3 regions of the Paenibacillus sp. T2-29 genome follow, and region 1 is predicted to be linked to each of the others. Evidence: riboswitches for the same ligand, from Rfam matches in the RefSeq annotation. Region 1 holds a riboswitch; each other region holds the start of a gene.

Region 1 (3,279 bases):
AGCATGAAAATCAAATGAACCTGTTCTTTACGGATGTGCATGCTCGTGGGGAGTATCCCAACTATATGAACCGCTATTTTGAAGAAAATAATATTGTGATCCAGACAGAACCCGGTGATGCTGAAATTTTGAAAAATAATACGGTTGATTTTATCTCATTTAGCTACTACATGACCTTGACCGTATCGGCAGGTCCAGAAGGAGAAAAGGCAGCAGGGAACCTGATTGGCGGTGTGAAAAATCCGTATTTGCAGTCCTCCGATTGGGGATGGCAGATTGATCCGATCGGCCTGCGTGTTACACTAAATACGTTTTATGACCGTTACCAAAAGCCGCTGTTCATCGTGGAAAATGGCCTGGGTGCGTACGATAAGGTAGAAGAGGACGGCTCTGTGCATGACACGTATCGCATTGATTACTTGCGTCAGCATATTGCCCAAATGAAGGAAGCCATTGCTGACGGTGTTGATCTGATTGGTTACACCAGCTGGGGTCCTATCGACCTTGTGAGCATGTCTACTTCCGAAATGTCCAAGCGCTACGGATTTATTTACGTTGATTTGGATGATGACGGTAACGGAACGCTCCAACGCTCCAAAAAGGACTCATTTAACTGGTATAAAAATGTGATAGCAACCAATGGTGAAGAATTGTAATTCTATATCGTTTTGGGCGGGTACAGCAGAGAAAATCCTTAGGATGCAATCTGCTGTACCCGCTTTTTGTATAGACACCCTATTGATTTGTCAGAGGGCTTCACAAATTTTTCACTTGTAATACGCTGAAAGTTTTCTGTATAATAAATAAAAATTTCATATGTCTGGTTGATGTTTGCGGGAGATGGAACGAAAGTTCCGACCGAAGGGGCAAAACTCTCAGGTGCTTAAGCTGATTTACAGCAACAAGCAGGGACCGTAAACGGACAGAACTCTGGAGAGACCCTTAATTGGGCGCCGAAGGTGCACCGCAGATTATCATCTGCTTAAACTCTCAGGCAAAAGGACAGAGACGCGAATAACCTGTGACAGGGAGTGCCCTAGGCTTTTATGAGCTTTTTAGAGGTAGAATCCTGCACCAGATGGTTTATTTTTCGTGCCTTTAACCTCTTCAGGAGTCGAATCAACGGATTTGACTCTTTTTTGTTTTCTAATATGCTGGAGGAGCGGGTTGAAATGAATTTGGTACATGTGTTAGAAACGATTAGCAGTTGGATATGGGGGGCGCCTCTCATCGTCCTTGTCATGGGAACGGGGTTATGGCTGACCATACGTCTAAAAATGTTGCAGGTATTCCGCCTGCCTCTGGCGATCAAGCTCATCGGTAAGGCCCCGAATGAAGGCAGCGGGGATGTAAGCAGCTTTGCGGCTTTGAGTACGGCGCTGGCGGCTACCGTTGGTACAGGAAGTATTGTCGGCGTAGCGACAGCCATTAAGCTGGGCGGGCCGGGTGCCTTGTTCTGGATGGTCGTTGCAGCCTTCTTTGGGATGGCGACGAAATACGCGGAAGGTGTACTTGCGGTAAAATACCGGGTGAAGGATCGGAATGGACAATTCTCCGGCGGCCCGATGTATTATATTGAAAAAGGCCTGGGACGCCGCTTTAAACCGTTGGCGATGCTGTTTGCTTTCTCGGGGATGCTGGTAGCGTTGTTCGGGATCGGAACATTTCCTCAGGTCAAGGCGATTGTATCTTCCACTGAAAACAGTTTTGGCGTTCCGCCGATTGTAACGGCACTGACTATTGCTGTCCTTACAGCTCTTGTCACCATTGGAGGACTCAAAAGCATTGCCAAGGTATCGACGAAGGTCGTTCCTTTTAAAACAGGCTTGTACGTACTGATTTGTATTATTGTACTGATTCGGTTTGCTGACCAGCTTCCTGCCGCAATCGCGCTTGTGCTTCATTCGGCATTTTCAACTACATCGGCAACGGGTGGATTTGCAGGAGCTACGATTATGCTGGCCATGCGTAGCGGGGTAGCCAGAGGTATTTTTGCCAATGAGGCTGGATTGGGAAGCGCACCGATTGCAGCCGCAGCTGCCAAAACCAAATGGCCTGCGGAACAAGGGCTGATTTCCATGACGGGTGTGTTTATTGATACGATGGTTATTTGTGTGATGACCGGGTTGACGCTACTGGTCAGCGGGGTGTGGAGCGGGCCTACCGATGCAGGTTTGATGACTCAGCAAGCATTTTCCAGTGCATTTCCGCTGGGAGCAGAACTGCTCACCATCATCCTGATTATGTTCGCATTCACCACCATGCTCGGCTGGAACTATTACGGAGAACGCTGTGTTGAATACTTGCTTGGGGTCAAGTGGATCAAGCCTTATCGTTATCTGTTCATTGTACTGGTTGGCGGGGGCGCGTTCATTAAATTGGATGCGATTTGGCTGCTGGCAGATATTTTTAACGCAATGATGGCTTTTCCAAACCTGATTGCACTGCTCGGCTTGTCAGGCATTGTCGTTGCAGAAACCCGAACCTATATGAATTCTTTGTATCCTAATAAGAAAAAGGGCATTCTTGCAGGTGCCAATGTAGGGGCGGCTATCCAAGTAGAAGAAAAAGGACAAACGATCAATTCATAAATAATAAAAGGGAGTGCTCTCAGCCATCACAGGCTTGAGGACACTCCCTTTTAATTGTTATAACGATGCACGCAAAATAGCTAAAATATCTTCCTGTTTCAGCTTTTGATAATTACCGAAACCTCCGTGCTCCATTTCACGGGCCGCAATGCTTGCGATGTTTTCCAATTGTTCATCATTAATGTTGTAATCGGCCAGGGTAGAAGGGGCACCAAGACTTGTCCAGAACGCACTTAGACAGTCAATACCTTCCAAGGCAATTTCTCTGTCAGTTTTACCTACAGTGTCCAAGTCGAACATACTGAGCATCAGCCGCTTCATGCGTGCAGCATCCTGATCCACTGTATGTCTCATCCAGTTGGGAAACAGAATCGCTAGACCGCCAGCATGAGGAATATCATATACAGCAGATAGTGCATGTTCAATGGTATGCGAAGCCCAATCCCCGAAGTAGCCCATTTGCAGCGTACCGTTCAGGGCAATCGTCCCGGCATATAATATCGTTTCGCGATGCTCATAGTTGTGCAAATCCTCCAGCAGCTTAGGTGCCGTTTCAATCACGGTTTGCAGCACGGAAAAGCACATACGGTCTTGCAGCGGTGTATTTTTAACATTGTGAAAGTACTGTTCAAAGACGTGGCTCATCATATCCACCATGCCATAAACCGTCTGATCACGTGGCACAGAA
Region 2 (3,279 bases), on a different contig from region 1:
GCATTTCAGTTTGGTCTTGTTCGGTCATGGGGAGATAGCGATGTTGCTTCATAGGTTCTGGCTCCTTTCGAAAAGCAAAATTTAGATAGTAAATTAGCTAATACATAGTCGTAATTGGAAAATCCAGAATTTTACATCTGACATGATCGCTTTTTTAGAATGAAGAGGATTAAGATCAGCGTAGCCGTTTATAAAAGGGGGCTGGGACCACTTCCGCACGCAGGCGTTTACCACGAATTTCGACCTCCAGCGGTGTCGATAGGGTGCTAAAACGACTGTCCACCAGGGCCAGCCCCAGATTACGCTTCAAGGTGGGCGATTGAGTACCCGTTGTGACCTCACCGATGTGTTGACCTTCAGCGAACACTGGATAATGAGCGCGCGGGATACCGCGGTCAATCATTTCCAGCCCGATTAACTTGCGAGGAATTCCTTGTTCTTTTTGACGTTGCAGTGCTTCCCTGCCGATAAAATCTCCTTTATTCAGCTTGACGAAGAAACCTAACCCAGCCTCAAGCGGTGAAATTGTGGCAGATAACTCCTGTCCGTACAACGGTAGCCGTGCCTCGAAGCGCAGCGTATCGCGAGCACCAAGTCCAGCGGGAATCAGTCCATACGATCCACCGCAACGAAGCAAACCATCCCACACGGCGGGTGCTTCCTCAGCAGGGATATAAAATTCAAAACCGTCTTCGCCGGTATATCCAGTTCGCGAGACAAGTGCTTTTGCTCCGAACAATTGCACGTTCTCATGGAATCGGAAAGATACCAGATTCGTAATATCTGTATCTGTCACGGCTGCGGCAATACGTGCTGCTTCCGGTCCTTGTAATGCCAGCAATGCTATCGCATCAGACACATTCTCCAGATGAACCGATGCTGGTACGTGGCGTATGAGCCAATCCCAATCTTTGTCGATGTTGGAGGCATTCACAACGAGCATGTAGCGCTCTGGTCCTTTGCAATATACAAGCAAGTCATCCACTACGCCTCCATCGGGGTAACACAGGAGTGAATATTGTGCTTGGCCCGGTTCCAACTGGCTGACATCATTCGTAGTTACCTGTTGCAAAAAAGCCTCAGCTTCTTTGCCTTCAACCAAGAACTCGCCCATATGCGATACATCGAATAAACCTGCACGTTGTCGGACGGCCTCATGCTCCTTTTGAATGCCGCTAAACTGAACGGGGAGTTCCCACCCGCCAAAGTCAATACAACGAACCCCGGGCTGCATCCCGTAGGACGAATATAGTGGTGTTCTTCGCAAATTAGACATTTTTTCACTCCTATCCAGTGTAATCGGCTAAACAAAAAAGACAGGCTAAAAGAAACGTATAGACGGCAGTCCATACTCTTCTTTCAGCTCTGTCCTTGATACCAGAAAGTTACCCCGGTGTGAACCAGGTTTCCCCTTGGGTGATCCGCTCTTTTCACGGATGCTCTCCAGAGATGCGTCCGGCAGAGGTCCTTTTGCCTGAGAGATTCACCTGCAATGCAAGTTTACTCCTTCGGCGCTACCTTTTGGATCAACGGTATGTTACCCGGTTTTGCAGATAACAACTTGATCCGATTCGCGTGCCCAACTGTCTCACAAACGACAACAGCGATGCGAATATTTTTGGTAGTCTCTCCCTCCGCGTTCATCCGCGTTTGCAGTTGTCGAGGTATTTTCAAAAGCAATTACTATAACCCATTAATACGCAAATTCATTCAAAATGTCAATAAAAATGTCATATGAAACAATATGAAAAACATTTAATGTATAAATAAGGATATGTAAGCGTTTGTTACAAGTTATTATTTTTGATAGACTATGCTATATAGGTTGGTATGAAGTATTTTTGTTAGTATTATTGACATGGATGTTCTTGTTGTCATAATCTTAACTTGTCTAATACAGGTGATCAAAAGCATTTTATTCATGTGGAAGTGAGGCGAAGCAGGATGAGTGAAGTGAAACAGCAACTTTGGTATACAGACGAACATGAGTGGGTTCAGCGCACAGTGGATGGGACGTTGCGGATCGGCATTACAGACTTTGCACAGCATCAATTGGGTGATATTGTTTTTGTGGAATTACCTGGGGCGGGAACAACGATTGGACAGGGGACGGAGATTGGTACAATTGAATCGGTGAAGACCGTATCCGATCTTTTTGCTCCGGTGACGGGAACCGTTTTGAAAGTAAATGAAGCTCTGGAAAGTACACCTGAGCTGGTGAATGAATCACCCTATGAAGAGGGTTGGATGATCGAAGTAGAGATGAGCAATGGTGTCGAGGAAGCTCTGGGCAAGTTGCTGTCTGCGGAGCAGTACGAGCAGTTGATTTCGGATGAGCAATAATGAGCAATACAGCATGAAATAATAGCGCTTTATTCTGATTTTTTATATGGATATTGAATTAAATAAGAGCATCGTTAGTCCGCTCAGTTTTTGTATAAAATAGTCGCTATGACCTGACATAGCGGCTATTTTTTGTTGTCTTTTAGAAGACGTATTTACGTTGTTTGCTCAGACTTAGAAGAGAGCATCACTATAAAATTGTGTAGATTTACAACAGTGTTTTTTCGACTAATTTCTATTGTTATCGGCCATATTAAGAAGAATTATGCAGGTATAATGCCTTGTCGTTACTTTAAATTTAAATGTTGTCATCAACGTTCATGACGAAAGTACGTTTTCATTTCGTTGATGAAGATAGCGCTGTCATTTAGTATGAATTTTAAGAAAAGGTAGTGATGCTATTTACTCACAAGGAGGATATGAATATGAGCACAGTGGACACAAAGTCCAGTTCAAACGGTGGCGCTCGTGTCGCCGTACAGCGTTTTGGCCGCTTTCTCAGCGGTATGGTTATGCCCAATATGGGAGCCTTTATCGCATGGGGATTAATTACGGCCCTTTTTATTCCGACCGGGTGGTTCCCGAATGAGGGTTTTGCACAACTGGTTGATCCGATGAAAAATTATTTGCTGCCACTGCTGATCGGTTACACGGGAGGCACGATGATTCACGGACAGCGTGGAGGTGTGATCGGTGCCATTATGACGATGGGGGTCATTGTGGGGGCCGATATCCCGATGTTCCTGGGCGCGATGGTAGCTGGTCCGCTGGCTGCATGGATATTGAAGAAGTTCGATAAGGCCATTGAGGGCAAAGTCAAATCAGGTTTTGAAATGCTGGTCAATAATTTCTCGGCTGGGATTATCGGTGCCATTCTAGCATTACTAGCGCATGTGGCGATCGGCCCGGTCGTGCAAACCATCAGTCAAGTGTTGT
Region 3 (3,279 bases), on a different contig from region 1:
CAATTCCTTTGGCTTTGGTAGGATCAATAATAGCCAGCGTAGATCCCGCATGCATGGCAATCGAGCGTACACCCTTGGTAATGCCAAAGGATTGATCTGCGGTTACAATGTCCGTAGCATTCACGTCGCCAAGCGCATTATAACGGAAACGAACACCAAAGTTGGTTGCCAGCCAATCGGAGCTAGTTAACCCCTGCATCGCCGGTGATGCTGCTTCTTCTGTAGTCATCCCTTTGGCCGGATTAGTATAGGCTCCACGACGGTAGCCATTCATAACCTCAGAGGAATCCCAACGGTTTTTGTTACGGTCCGCATTATAGTGGTCGGAGATGAAGAAGACACTTCCCCCGTTATTCACATATTGCAGCAGGGCAGCCTGCTCGGATGCCTTAAAGGCAACATTCGCCTCACCGATGATGAACACATCATATTGGCGCAGCTTATCATAGGTTATGGCCTGTTCTCCATAAGTAAAAGGAATGGGACGGTTCAGTTGGTCCACTGTAAAACCTACATTACGCAATCCATTGGCAAAGTCGGAGAAGGCGCCTTCAATGACCCAATCTGCTGCCCCAGCCGTCTGTGCGTGTGTATTATCGAACAGCACCTTTTTGCCTTTGCCATCCGGCAGTGTAGTACCGGGTTGACCCGGGTTTCCAGGTTCAGGTTCGCCAGGTTCACCTGGTTCCCCCGGCTCGCTTCCGTTCACCAGTTCAACAGTGCTTGGACTTTTCACTCCACCAAAATTATTGTAGGTGCCAAGTGTACCCGTCACACGGATTTTGCTGCCAATCAGCTCAGGATGGCCTGTTAGCCCAAATTGCCCTCTGTACGCTGATGTCAGCTGTACATCCAATAGATTAGACGTGCTTCGTTCATTGGCCTGGTCGGCAATCAGTACGTTAAAATCATTCGCAAACGGAGAAGAAAAATTAGCCGTTTTCGATCCGGTAGCATGTCCGACGATGTAACCTTCCACCGTCACTGTGCCTCCACTGCCTTGGCGCTGGAGTGCCTCGGCTACTGTCAGTGCTCCCTCCGCTTTGACCTGACCGAATGGAACGAAGATCCCGATCAGCAGCGATACGATCGCTGCCAGATGCAGCACCCCTTTCAAGCGTGAACCTGTGAACCGCAAGCCTTTTACCATACGTCAATATCCCTCCTATAATTTCATAAATGTAATTGTCCTCTATCAGATTAGCTATCAATCTTCTAATTCCTTCCTGATTTCATCCATAATTATGTAAATTTTATTCTTATTTATCGGAAACTCGCTTGTTTATGTAAAAATTGAACCCTGCGATTGACACCGAGCACAGCATACATTACGCTAAGAAAGATATGTAGAACGGTATACGCGAATGAAGATGACGGGAGAGTCTGTCCAGGGGCTTACACGCTGGCGGCACCGAAGGAGCAAGACGCCAACACCCGGCTGGCGGATAATCTCTCAGGTCCATGTATCGTCATCTGACGCAACTCTGGAGAGAGCGCAAGCCACCCAAGGGGTAAGGCGGTAAGGACACCGCACGAAACTCTCAGGTAACGAGGACAGAGATAAGGGAAACTTCCTTATCCTGTCCTTTTTTGCGCTCACATTGTACGTCAGCATTAGGAACCGTCATAGCCGCGCAAAAACGCGGAAATACCATATACTATGGTACTAGAACATACAGGGGGCCACACCATGCGTTTCAAAGATGTATTTTCCATTATCGGTCCGGCCATGACCGGACCTTCCAGTTCACACACTGCAGGCGCGGTGCGGCTTGCACGCGTTGCCCGTCACTGGCTCGGGACGCAGCCTGACCGTGCCCGCATGACACTGTACGGCTCCTTCGCCGACACATACAAAGGACACGGTACAGACCTGGCGCTCATCGCAGGACTGCTCAATTACGATACAGACGACCACCGAATTCCAGATGCCGAGCAATGGGCGGAGCAGGCCGGGATGATCGTGGAATTTGCCGTCAGCGGACTACCCGCCCCCCATCCGAACACCGTCCGTTTTGAGCTGTGGAAGGGTGAGGATCAGCGTACACTGCTGGGTTCCTCCATCGGCGGTGGCAGCATCCATGTCCAGCAGCTCAACGAATTCCGAGTCAACCTGACCGGAGAGCTGTCTACGTTGGTGCTTCTTCACTCGGATAAGCCCGGTACATTAGGTGCGGTGACTTCAGCGCTCGGCGCTGCTGACATTAACATTGCCTATATGCACGTGGATCGCAAAGGTCGGGATGGAGAAGCACTTACAGCTATCGAAACGGACAGTCCTCCTACGGCTGAATTAATCGCAAAACTACAATCCTTACCACATATGTACGAAATTAAAATGATTAATTTGAAAAAAGGAGCTGAATCTGATGCGATTTAGCCATCTGCATGAAATCAGCGCTATATGCGCTGAGGAATCCACCACGATTGGCCGCCTGATGATTCAAGAGCAGGTACAAGAGACGAATACAACGGAAGAAGAAATCTTCCGCCAAATGTCTGATTATTATGAAGTCATGAAAGAGGCTGTTCATCGTGGTCAGACGCAAGACACCGTATCCCGCAGTGGATTAACGGGCGGCGACGGCAAGCGCTTAGCCGAATATCTGCGGACAGGGGAAACCTGCTCCGGCGATGCCTCCGCGCTCGCCATGGCTTATGCGCTCTCCGTGTCGGAGGTTAATGCGTCCATGGGGCGCATTGTCGCCACGCCCACTGCAGGTTCATGCGGAGTCATCCCCGGTGTGTTCATTAGTGCGCAGGAGCGGTTCGGCTGGGATGATGAGCATATGGTGCACGGCTTGTTCTCAGCCGGAGCCATTGGCTACGTCATCGCCAACAATTCCTTCATTTCCGGCGCGGAGGGAGGCTGTCAGGCTGAGATTGGTTCAGCCATCGGGATGGCCGCTGGCGCTATGGTCGAGCTACGCGGTGGCACACCTGAGCAGGCTGTTCACGCCGTAGGCCTAGCGCTCAAGAACACGCTCGGCCTAATATGCGACCCCGTCGCCGGACTCGTCGAGATTCCGTGTATCGTGCGCAACGGGCTGGGAGCCGTGACCGCACTTGCCGCAGCGGATATGGCTTTGGCGGGTGTGCGCAGCGCCATTCCGTCTGACGAAGTCATTGACGTGATGCTTGAAGTCGGCAGCGCAATGCCGTCAAAGCACCGCGAGACCGCCAAAGGCGGCTTGGCCCAGACCCCCACTGGCAAGCGTTTGACCGAATCCCTTACTCGCAACACATCGGTCAAAAAGGATAAGCCATAATTGGGGTAAC

The links. Region 1 has a riboswitch for glycine ahead of ACU1JV_RS18520 (alanine/glycine:cation symporter family protein). Riboswitches for the same ligand answer to the same signal wherever they lie in the genome.
Region 2: it holds a riboswitch for glycine, as region 1 does, so the genes downstream of both, gcvT (glycine cleavage system aminomethyltransferase GcvT) here and ACU1JV_RS18520 (alanine/glycine:cation symporter family protein) in region 1, are expected to answer to the same signal.
Region 3: it holds a riboswitch for glycine, as region 1 does, so the genes downstream of both, sdaAB (L-serine ammonia-lyase, iron-sulfur-dependent subunit beta) here and ACU1JV_RS18520 (alanine/glycine:cation symporter family protein) in region 1, are expected to answer to the same signal.

What each region holds. Positions count from the first base shown of each region.
Region 1 covers NZ_JBREVE010000006.1:287,032-290,310, forward strand. Annotated here, with positions in the region: gene ACU1JV_RS18515 (glycoside hydrolase family 1 protein) at 1-656, shown strand, start outside; glycine riboswitch at 825-909, shown strand; glycine riboswitch at 921-1,016, shown strand; gene ACU1JV_RS18520 (alanine/glycine:cation symporter family protein) at 1,173-2,591, shown strand; gene ACU1JV_RS18525 (iron-containing alcohol dehydrogenase) at 2,649-3,279, opposite strand, start outside.
Region 2 covers NZ_JBREVE010000011.1:108,195-111,473, reverse strand. Annotated here, with positions in the region: gene gcvPA (aminomethyl-transferring glycine dehydrogenase subunit GcvPA) at 1-52, opposite strand, end outside; gene gcvT (glycine cleavage system aminomethyltransferase GcvT) at 176-1,276, opposite strand; glycine riboswitch at 1,356-1,452, opposite strand; glycine riboswitch at 1,453-1,552, opposite strand; gene gcvH (glycine cleavage system protein GcvH) at 1,945-2,343, shown strand; gene ACU1JV_RS23595 (PTS mannitol transporter subunit IICB) at 2,769-3,279, shown strand, end outside.
Region 3 covers NZ_JBREVE010000014.1:92,628-95,906, forward strand. Annotated here, with positions in the region: gene ACU1JV_RS25770 (DUF6359 domain-containing protein) at 1-1,150, opposite strand, end outside; glycine riboswitch at 1,365-1,479, shown strand; gene sdaAB (L-serine ammonia-lyase, iron-sulfur-dependent subunit beta) at 1,691-2,380, shown strand; gene sdaAA (L-serine ammonia-lyase, iron-sulfur-dependent, subunit alpha) at 2,370-3,269, shown strand.